DNA from 2 places in the Chryseomicrobium imtechense genome. Region 1 is predicted to be linked to the other one. Evidence: riboswitches for the same ligand, from Rfam matches in the RefSeq annotation. Region 1 holds a riboswitch; the other holds the start of a gene.

Region 1 (4,743 bases):
CAGTTTAAGGTCGTACTCAGTAATTTTTTTGAACCAGACGGCACGAGACCAGAGTGGTTACATCCTTATGTGATTCACACTACATCGTTCGGAAAGAGAATCGGTCTATTTGGTATCACTGCTGCTTACGACGAATACTACAAGCAACTTGGATGGCACGTTACATCTCCACTTGATTCCGTAAAAGAGATTATTCAAGTGCTGGCACCTCAAGTAGATTTGGTACTATGTCTTGCGCATGTGGGACGAACAATGGAAGAAGAAATTGCAGATCAATTTCCCGAAGTCGATTTACTATTTGGAGCACACACCCATCACACGTATTCAGATAATTACGTTTGGGGACGTACGCATTTATCGGCAGGAGGAAAATGGGGAATGCACATAGGTGTAGCTGTCATCCAGTTTACTGAAACTGCACCTGCAATCACCACGACACTGCATTCAGTGCAGCCGAGCTCATCGGATACGACAAACAGCAAACTAATAGAACGTGGAGAAAAACTATTAGAGGTCTCGGTTTTTTCAAACGATGAACATCTTCCAACCGCATGGGAAGTGGAATCAAAATTAAGTGAACGATTAGGCGAAGCGCTCATCACCTATACAGAAGCGGATTGCGCGCTTTTTCCTGCGGGGTTGTTACTTACAGACCTCTATCCAGGAGAAATATCTGCGAAAATGATGCATGATTTGTTACCGCATCCCATCAATCCATGTATTGTCACTTGTACAGGTGCTGATTTGATTGAAGCCTATGGGATCGCTCAAAATGAAAAGTGGCCAACGCTTGAAGTACGCGGTTTAGGATTTCGAGGAAAGCAACTTGGGAAGTTGATTTTCGCGAACTTTGTGAAAACTGGCGTAGGGTACCAAGTGAATGGGGAGCCAGTAGAGACAAAGAAAAAATATAAGCTGGCTACAGTGGATATGTTCACGTTCGGGTACTTCTTCCCGCGATTTAAAGAATTACCAAAAGTATATTTTATGCCTGAAACGATTCGAGATGTATTTATTCACTATTCCGCTTCATCAAATGATTCTAAACGCATAAAGTAAACAAAGGAGGAGATTTAAGTAGTCTTCCGTACTTAAATGATATTGAGTATGACATGGAAACGATCCAGGAAGAGGGAGGCGTTGTATTTTTGTTCCTCTCGCCTGAAAATAAGGGGTTGTCAGACGTCTTTATTCTTGTTAAGCTTAAAGGGAATTGAATATTATCTAGGTAGAGGCCGCAGAGCTTAAGAGTATAATACGGGAGTTTGACAACTAAGATCGTGTTAAAAAGGAAGCTTTGCCGAAGTGATTTGTGTCGTCACACATAAATCATTGGGGTTATTTTGAATAAAAATAACACTGTCATTTGCATTCGGCAAATGGAGAGCTACAGTCAGTTGAGACAATTAAGGGAAATTCCCGTGTATGCCAGCCTAATGATTTATTTAGGCTGGTTTTTTGTTTCACTTTTATGATCTGTAACTCCGCCTAAAAGGAGGAGAAACGTCAATGGAAGCTACAATTTTTTCACTAGTACCGCCACTTTTAGCCATTATTATGGTACTAGTCACACGCCGCGTATTACTCTCCCTTGGAGTAGGTATTGTGTCGGCCGCATTTTTATTGCATGAATTTTCACCAATGGAGTCAATACAGTCTTTATGGACCGCGTTCCAGTTATCGTTTTGGGATGAAGGATTCAACGCTTACAATGTCTTTATTATCTTGTTTATATTGAGTCTGGGAGTTATTACAGCTCTGGTCACACTATCAGGTGGGAGTCGCGCATTTGCGGCTTGGGCAATGAAGCGTGTGAAGACACGTCGAGGCGCAAAATTACTTACTGCATTTATTGGAATTTTAATTTTTATTGATGATTATTTTAATGCATTAGCTGTCGGACAAATTTCACGTCCGATAACTGATTCGCATAAGATTTCGCGAGCAAAGCTTGCTTACTTTATTGATTCTACTTCAGCACCAGTATGTGTCGTCTCACCAATCTCTAGTTGGGGTGCCTACCTGATTAGTATTTTGGGTGGTATATTTTCTACCTATGCAATCGTAGCCTATACGCCACTAGAGGCATTTGTCCTAATGGCACCTATGAACTATTATGTGGTAGCTGCATTAGCAATTGTATTTTTTGTAGCCGCAACAGATTTCGATCTATTTGCGATGAAATCACACGAGAAGCGTGCGTTAGAGACTGGCCAGTTATTTGATCCGGAAAAAGACGTTGCTGGTGAAATTAAAGAAGAATTTCCAGTACACAATCACGGAAAAGTGTCTGACCTCGTATTGCCAATTGTTACGCTTTTAGTAGCAACAGTGGGTGCAATGCTCATCACAGGTAATCAAGCAGGTGGTTCATGGAATCTGTTCACCATCTTCGAAAATACGGACGTTCCAAAATCACTTCTAATAGGTGGATTGGCAGGAGTAGCCGTCGCTTTATTTTCGTACTTACGCCAATTTGATCGAAACCCAGAAGCAGACAGCGTCCACATCGGTGCTGCGTTTTTATCTGGGATCCGATCGATGATGCCCGCCGTCCTTATATTAGTTTTTGCTTGGGCACTTACGTATCTAATCTCTGAACTACAAACAGGAGAATACCTAGCGGGGATTGTTACAAACAACAATATTCCGGAATGGATCCTGCCTGCTTTGCTGTTTGTGATTACAGCGATCATGGCCTTTTCAACAGGAACTTCGTGGGGGTCTTTCGGAATATTGATTCCTATAGGTGCTGATATTGCAATGGCTGTAAATCCAGAACTATTATTGCCTGTTCTATCGGCCGTGTTGGCTGGTGCCGTATTTGGTGATCACTGTTCACCAATCTCGGATACAACTATCATGTCCGCAACTGGTGCAGGTTCGAATTTGTATGACCACGTTATCACTCAGCTTCCATACGCAATTATCAGTGCTGTAATTGCAGCTCTAGGCTATCTTGTCCTTGGTTTTACAGGATCTGCTTGGATTGGCTTAGGTTTTGTCTTAATTGTCTTGATACTCTTATTTATCTTTTGGTCGGCTAAAGAAAGAGTACAACAAACTGCATCTTGATACGATACCACCAGTCAATTCGGCTGGTGGTTTTGTCATGACAGTCAATTGTAGGGAATTCTAAAGTATGATATATTGACAACAGGATAGACTAAGGATGGGGGCTACCGCAATGACATCTTGTAAACCAACTACAGAACGCGAACGTAAGCCGGAGTGGCTAAAAATTAAACTCAATACCAATGAAGAGTATACAGGCTTGAAAAAATTAATGCGTGAAAATAATCTAAATACTGTATGTGAAGAAGCGCGTTGTCCAAACATTCATGAGTGTTGGGGAACACGTCGTACCGCTACATTCATGATTTTAGGAGCAGTTTGTACACGTGCATGTCGCTTCTGTGCAGTAAAAACAGGACTACCAAATGAGCTGGACCTCGCAGAACCAGAACGCGTGGCAGACAGTGTCGTTTTTATGAACTTGAAACATGCCGTAGTAACAGCTGTAGCGCGTGATGATTTGAAAGATGGCGGTTCAAAAGTATTTGCAGAAACGGTACGTGCGATTCGTCGCAAAAATCCATTCACAACAGTTGAAGTTTTACCTTCTGATATGGGTGGGGTAGAAGAAAACCTGCGCACATTAATGGATGCAAAACCAGACATTTTAAACCACAATATCGAAACCGTGCGTCGTTTAACACCAAGGGTTCGTGCACGTGCTACATACGATCGCTCACTTGAGTTTTTACGCCGTGCAAAAGAGATGCAACCGGACATCCCAACGAAGTCGTCACTGATGCTTGGACTTGGAGAGACATGGGAAGAAATTATCGAAGTTATGGACGACCTACGTGCAAACAATGTGGATATCATGACGATCGGTCAGTATTTGCAACCAACGAAAAAACATTTAAAAGTACAAAAATATTACACACCACACGAGTTCGGAAAGCTGCGTAAAATTGCGATGGAAAAAGGCTTCTCGCATTGTGAGGCGGGCCCACTCGTTCGAAGCAGCTACCATGCGGATGAACAAGTCAATGCAGCAGCAAAACAACGACAAGCAGCTGGCGAAGAAGAACTCGCTGTGCAGAATTAGGTGAAACTAGTGACACGTATTCATTTAGAAGGTTTTCAATATGAAGTAGTAGAAGAGTTTCGCGAAGGGTTTAATCAAGAGGTTTTAGAAGAACGCTACAGCGATGTCCTACAAAAATATGATTATATTTTTGGTGACTGGGGTTATGGTCAACTTCGACTTCGTGGATTCTACGAAGACTCAAACTCCAAAGCGACGTTTGATACAAAAATCGGGACAATCCACGATTACATTTTAGAGTATTGTAATTTTGGCTGTGCCTACTTTTTATTGAAGAAGCTTGGGAAGATTCAAGTGGAGAAAAAACCAGAAGTGGTAGCAATTGAAGAGGTAGTGAAAGAAGAGAAGGCGGACTAGTTCCGGCTTCTTTTTTTATAGATTTAAAAAGTAAGTTGAGTGAAGTGAAGGGGCTGACTCCGGAGGGATTAAAAGCGGAACGTGAGACCCCACAGGCGTGATTTTGCGCCGAGGAGACTCACGACGCGCCCTCGGAAAGCAGCCCCGCAACGGAACTCAACGTCTTGAAGTCGGCTCCACATCTACCTACAATCGATATTTTCGCATGAAATTCTGATCGATTCGATTCTTTAGCTTCCAAGCAAGTTTTCCTTTAAAACTTTTGTTAC
Region 2 (4,743 bases), on a different contig from region 1:
ACGCAAATTTTAGTACTACATGCTATACTGATATCGTTGATTTTGGAAAGTGAGTGGACTGTATGGAAAAGACACAAGAAAAAATGATTCCTCAGTTTGGGTACGAATTGATTCGTGACCACCTGATTGCCAACCTATTAGGAAAACATGAACAGGAAGTTTTATATTGGGCCGGTAAAGATTTGGCTCGAAAATTCCCATGTCAGTCGGTTGATGAGATTTGTGCGTTCTTTCAACAAGCCGGCTGGGGCGAGTTGCAATTACATACACAAGCAAAGCGTGAAAGCATCTTCCACCTACAGGACACGATTCGTTCATCGTCGCGGTCCGATCGCTGCTTCAAGCTTGAGGCAGGATTTTTAGCAGAGCAACTTGAACAGTTAGAGAGTCGGATGACGGAGTGTCTGGAAGATGTCTCATCTACACTTGTTGTTTTTACAACAAAATCAGAATAGCAGTTGTCTTTAGTTTACATTTGGTGTGAGAGCGCTCCCATTTATCTGCTCACATTTGTGAACAAATTGCGTGTTTTGTTCACACTATTGTAACTATTTTGTAGAATGCTGATGTCGAAATCAGCATTCTTTTTTATGGTCATTTTTTTCACAGGGTAGATTTCTCTCAGAATTGTTTATGCCCTCAATTTCGTTGTTTGTGCCCTGGAATAGGCTTTTTATGCCCTGATCGAGCGGTTCTGTGCCCTCAAATGGCTGGTTTGTGCCCTCAGTCATATTATGGAAACTAATTCACAGTCTTCTAGTACAAAAAACAACCCCTTCCCCGCAACGAGAGTGCGAGAAGGAGCTGTTCTTTATCTACTCAAACGAAAGTTTACACTTGTACCTCAAGCTCCGACAAGCGGAACTCGTCGTGAAGCGCATTCGCCGACTGAATCATTTGTTGTTGCGGAACGACTACAGATACTTTGATTTCTGATGTACTGACCATTTTAACTGGAACCGATTCTTGGCGTAAGCGATCAAACATTTGTGCTGCTACTCCTGGATTGGAAACCATTCCTGATCCTACAATCGATACTTTTGCAAGGCCGACTTCGAAATCTGCCACTTGGAACCCTAGCTCTTGTTTTTTCTCTTCTAATACTTGAATCGCTTCGGACAATGCTTCTTTTTTAATAGTGAACGAAACCGTTGGCGTTGTGCCATCGACTATAGATTGCACAATGATATCGACATCGATATTGTGTTTTGCTAGTGTCGTAAAGATCATAGCGAGTGACCCATTAAATGCTTTTTCATATCCTATTGTTAACCGAACGACATCGGATTCAAATGCCACACCTCGTACAATCAGATTCGACTCCATCGATGTAACCTCCTCAATAACTGTCCCCTCTTGATCTGTCAAACTCGAGCGGACAGTCAGTGGAATTTTGTAGTTTTTTGCATACTCAACAGCGCGTGGATGCAAGACGCCTGCGCCTAAGTTGGCAAGCTCTAACATCTCATCGTACTCAATTGATTGTAATTTACGTGCACCTTCGACAAAGCGTGGGTCGGACGTGTAGACTCCATCCACGTCTGTATAAATATCGCAGCGGATGGCTCCAACAGCTGCAGCAATTGCGACGGCCGTTGTATCTGAACCTCCGCGGCCAAGTGTAGTAATCTCCCCGTCTTCTGTAATACCTTGGAAACCAGCAGCGACGACTATATTTCCAGCATCTAGCTTCTCACGAATTTTGTCACCTTTCAGTGAAACGATTCGTGCATTGCGATGCACTTTTTCAGTTTGTAATTCTGCCTGCCATCCTGTCATAGAAACGGCTGGGTAGCCTTGTGTCTCAAGAGCCATTGCAAGTAATGACATCGAGACCTGTTCGCCAGTTGATAAGAGCATATCCATCTCTCGTTTTGATGGCGACGATGTGATTTCTTCTGCAAGAGTAACCAAGTGATCGGTTGTTTTGCCCATTGCGGATACAACGACTACGACTTGATTCCCTTGTTCTGATTCCATGATGACGCGACGTGCTGCATTTCGGATACGCTCCACTGAGCCAACCGATGTTCCTCCAAATTTCATGACGACAATTGCCATTTTCCTAATCTCCTCCGGTAGCGGATGGGACAAAAAAATGCTTTCCACGAATGGAAAGCATTTTGTCTAACACGGTCAAAGTATATGTCCATGCAAGATAGCCCTCCAGAATGTTTATTCTGACAATCTTGGGTTTGTTCAACACAAGACCAACGAAGCGCTGGATCAGCAGCTCTTCATTTCGGCGATTGCCCCTTTCCCATTTCGTCGTCGGATCTGTCATCCTCAAAAATGGTACTGTTGACGCTCGCACCTCTATCTTCACGTAAAGTGAATATGAAATTAGGAATACTTTAGCACACTATTCCGGCGAAGGCAATGTTTCTTCTGTTAATTTTTTTTGAACCGCAACAGCAAGCGCCTCCGGAAGACCTGCTTGTATAAACTCTTCAACAGTACCTGCTTTCATGTTTTTCACCGAACCAAAGTGCTTCATAAGTTGTTGACGGCGCTTTGGTCCCACGCCAGGAATCGTATCCAAAATCGATTGGATACTATTTTTTTGACGTTGTTGGCGATGGAATGTAATCGCAAACCGGTGCACTTCGTCTTGAATACGTTGCAGCAAATAAAACTCTTGCGACGTCCGCTTCATGGCAACAGGAAGCGGAGGCTCTCCGTAAAGAAGTTCTGCCGTTTGGTGTTTTAAATCTTTCGCAAGCCCTGCAATCGGAATATCTAGTCCGAGTTCATCTTCTAATACTTCACGCGCAGACGACATCTGCCCTTTTCCCCCATCAATCAAAATTAAATCCGGAAGAGGCAAACGTTCCCGAAGCACACGTGTATAGCGGCGACGAATGACTTCACGCATCGCTCCGTAGTCATCATGTTTTTCAGCCGTCTTTGTTTTGTACTTTCGGTATTCTTTTCTTAAAGGTTTTCCGTCCTCAAAGACGACCATCGCAGAAACTGGATCTGTCCCGTAAATATGGGAGTTATCAAATGCTTCAATGCGACGCGGAGCAGGAATGCCCATATGAAGCCCAAGTTGCTCTATTGCCCCAATAGTTCGCTCTTCTTGACGCTCGACTAGATGGAACTTTTCGTTCAAGGCCACTTCTGCATTATTGATGGCCAAATTCACAAGTTCTAGTTTTTTCCCTCGTTGCGGTACGGCTACTTTTACATCTAATAACTGGTGAATGATTTCCGCATCGACAGTTCCAGGGACAAGAAGTTCTTTCGGTTTGATGTGGGACGGCTGCTCATAAAAACGACCGATAAATGTTAAAAACTCTTCTTCCGGCTCTCCGTATATCGGAAACATGGACGCATCCCGCTCAATCAACTTCCCTTGACGAATGAAGAAGACTTGTACACACATCCACCCTTTGTCGACAGCGTAACCAAAGACGTCCCGATTGGTGAAATCATTCATCTGCATCTTTTGTTTTTCCATAACGGTATCGATGTGCGCGATTTGATCTCGGTATTCTTTTGCACGCTCGTATTCCATAGATTCTGCGGCTGCCATCATCTTCTGTTCAAGCTCTGTACGCACTTTAATATGGCCCCCATTTAAGAACTTGGAAACTTCATCAATCATGTACTGGAATTCCGATCGTGGGATTTCTTTCACACACGGCCCTAAGCATTGACCAATATGATAATAGAGGCATAAGCGGTCGGGCATCTTCACACATTTTCGGAATGGATAAATACGGTCCAAGAGCTTCCGCGTCTCATTCGCTGCATAGACGTTCGGATACGGCCCAAAATATTTCCCGTTATCTTTTCGTACTGTGCGCGTTGTAATAATGCGTGGGTAGGCGTCCCCTGTAATTTTTATATATGGATACGTCTTGTCGTCTTTAAGCATGACATTGTATTTAGGGTCATGCTTTTTGATTAGATGAAGCTCTAGAATGAGTGCTTCTAAGTCGGACGACGTGACGATGTATTCAAAGTCTTGGATGTCCTGCACGAGTCGCTGAGTCTTCCCATTATGTGTTCCCGTGAAATACGAGCGGACTCGGTTTTTTAACACTTTTGCCTTCCCGACATAAATGATGGTTCCGTTGCCATCTTTCATCAAATAGCACCCAGGTTGTTCGGGAAGGATCTCTGATTTTTGCCGAACGAGTTCGTTCATATGTGCACCTACTTTCTGCACGCGTTCCGTACAAGTGTTCGAGTGGTCCTTTGAAAAAACCGGAATCCCCTAAGGACTCCGGCTCTATGACTTACGCGTGTTTGTTTACTAAGTTTGCAAGGTTTTCTTTTGGTTGGTAACCAACCACTTTATCGACTGGTTGACCGTCTTTGAAAAGGATCAATGTTGGAATCGACATAACCCCGAACTGGCTAGCAGTTGCTTGGTTCTCATCTACATCTAACTTTGTAATTTTTACTTTGTCAGATAGTTCGCCGTCAAGCTCTTCAAGAACTGGAGCGATCATTTTACATGGTCCACACCATGGTGCCCAAAAGTCTACTAATACTAAACCTTCTTGAGTATCTTGTGCAAATGTTGCATCTGTTGTGTGTGTAACTGCCACGATAATTCCTCCTTCATTTGTATCTATATGCGATTATATCAAATGATACCCGAACCACCTAATAATAAAACTCGGCTTCCGTGAAGGAAGCCGAGTGATTGGTTTACTTCGATAAAACTGCGCGGAACTCTTCTGTTAGAAGTGGAATGACTTCAAAAAGATCTCCTACAATTCCGTAATC

The links. A riboswitch is a leader RNA that binds a small molecule or an ion and turns the genes downstream of it on or off. The one in region 1 is predicted to bind lysine.
Region 2: it holds a riboswitch for lysine, as region 1 does, so the genes downstream of both, AB5N96_RS01945 (aspartate kinase) here and AB5N96_RS08480 (Na+/H+ antiporter NhaC family protein) in region 1, are expected to answer to the same signal.

What each region holds. Positions count from the first base shown of each region.
Region 1 covers NZ_JBGOBM010000007.1:28,778-33,520, reverse strand. Annotated here, with positions in the region: gene AB5N96_RS08485 (bifunctional metallophosphatase/5'-nucleotidase) at 1-1,059, shown strand, start outside; lysine riboswitch at 1,222-1,398, shown strand; gene AB5N96_RS08480 (Na+/H+ antiporter NhaC family protein) at 1,510-3,075, shown strand; gene lipA (lipoyl synthase) at 3,188-4,117, shown strand; gene AB5N96_RS08470 (YutD family protein) at 4,127-4,474, shown strand; gene AB5N96_RS08465 (FAD-dependent oxidoreductase) at 4,661-4,743, opposite strand, start outside.
Region 2 covers NZ_JBGOBM010000002.1:56,784-61,526, reverse strand. Annotated here, with positions in the region: gene AB5N96_RS01950 (DUF2507 domain-containing protein) at 63-455, shown strand; gene AB5N96_RS01945 (aspartate kinase) at 832-2,061, opposite strand; lysine riboswitch at 2,152-2,327, opposite strand; gene uvrC (excinuclease ABC subunit UvrC) at 2,363-4,156, opposite strand; gene trxA (thioredoxin) at 4,248-4,562, opposite strand; gene AB5N96_RS01930 (electron transfer flavoprotein subunit alpha/FixB family protein) at 4,666-4,743, opposite strand, start outside.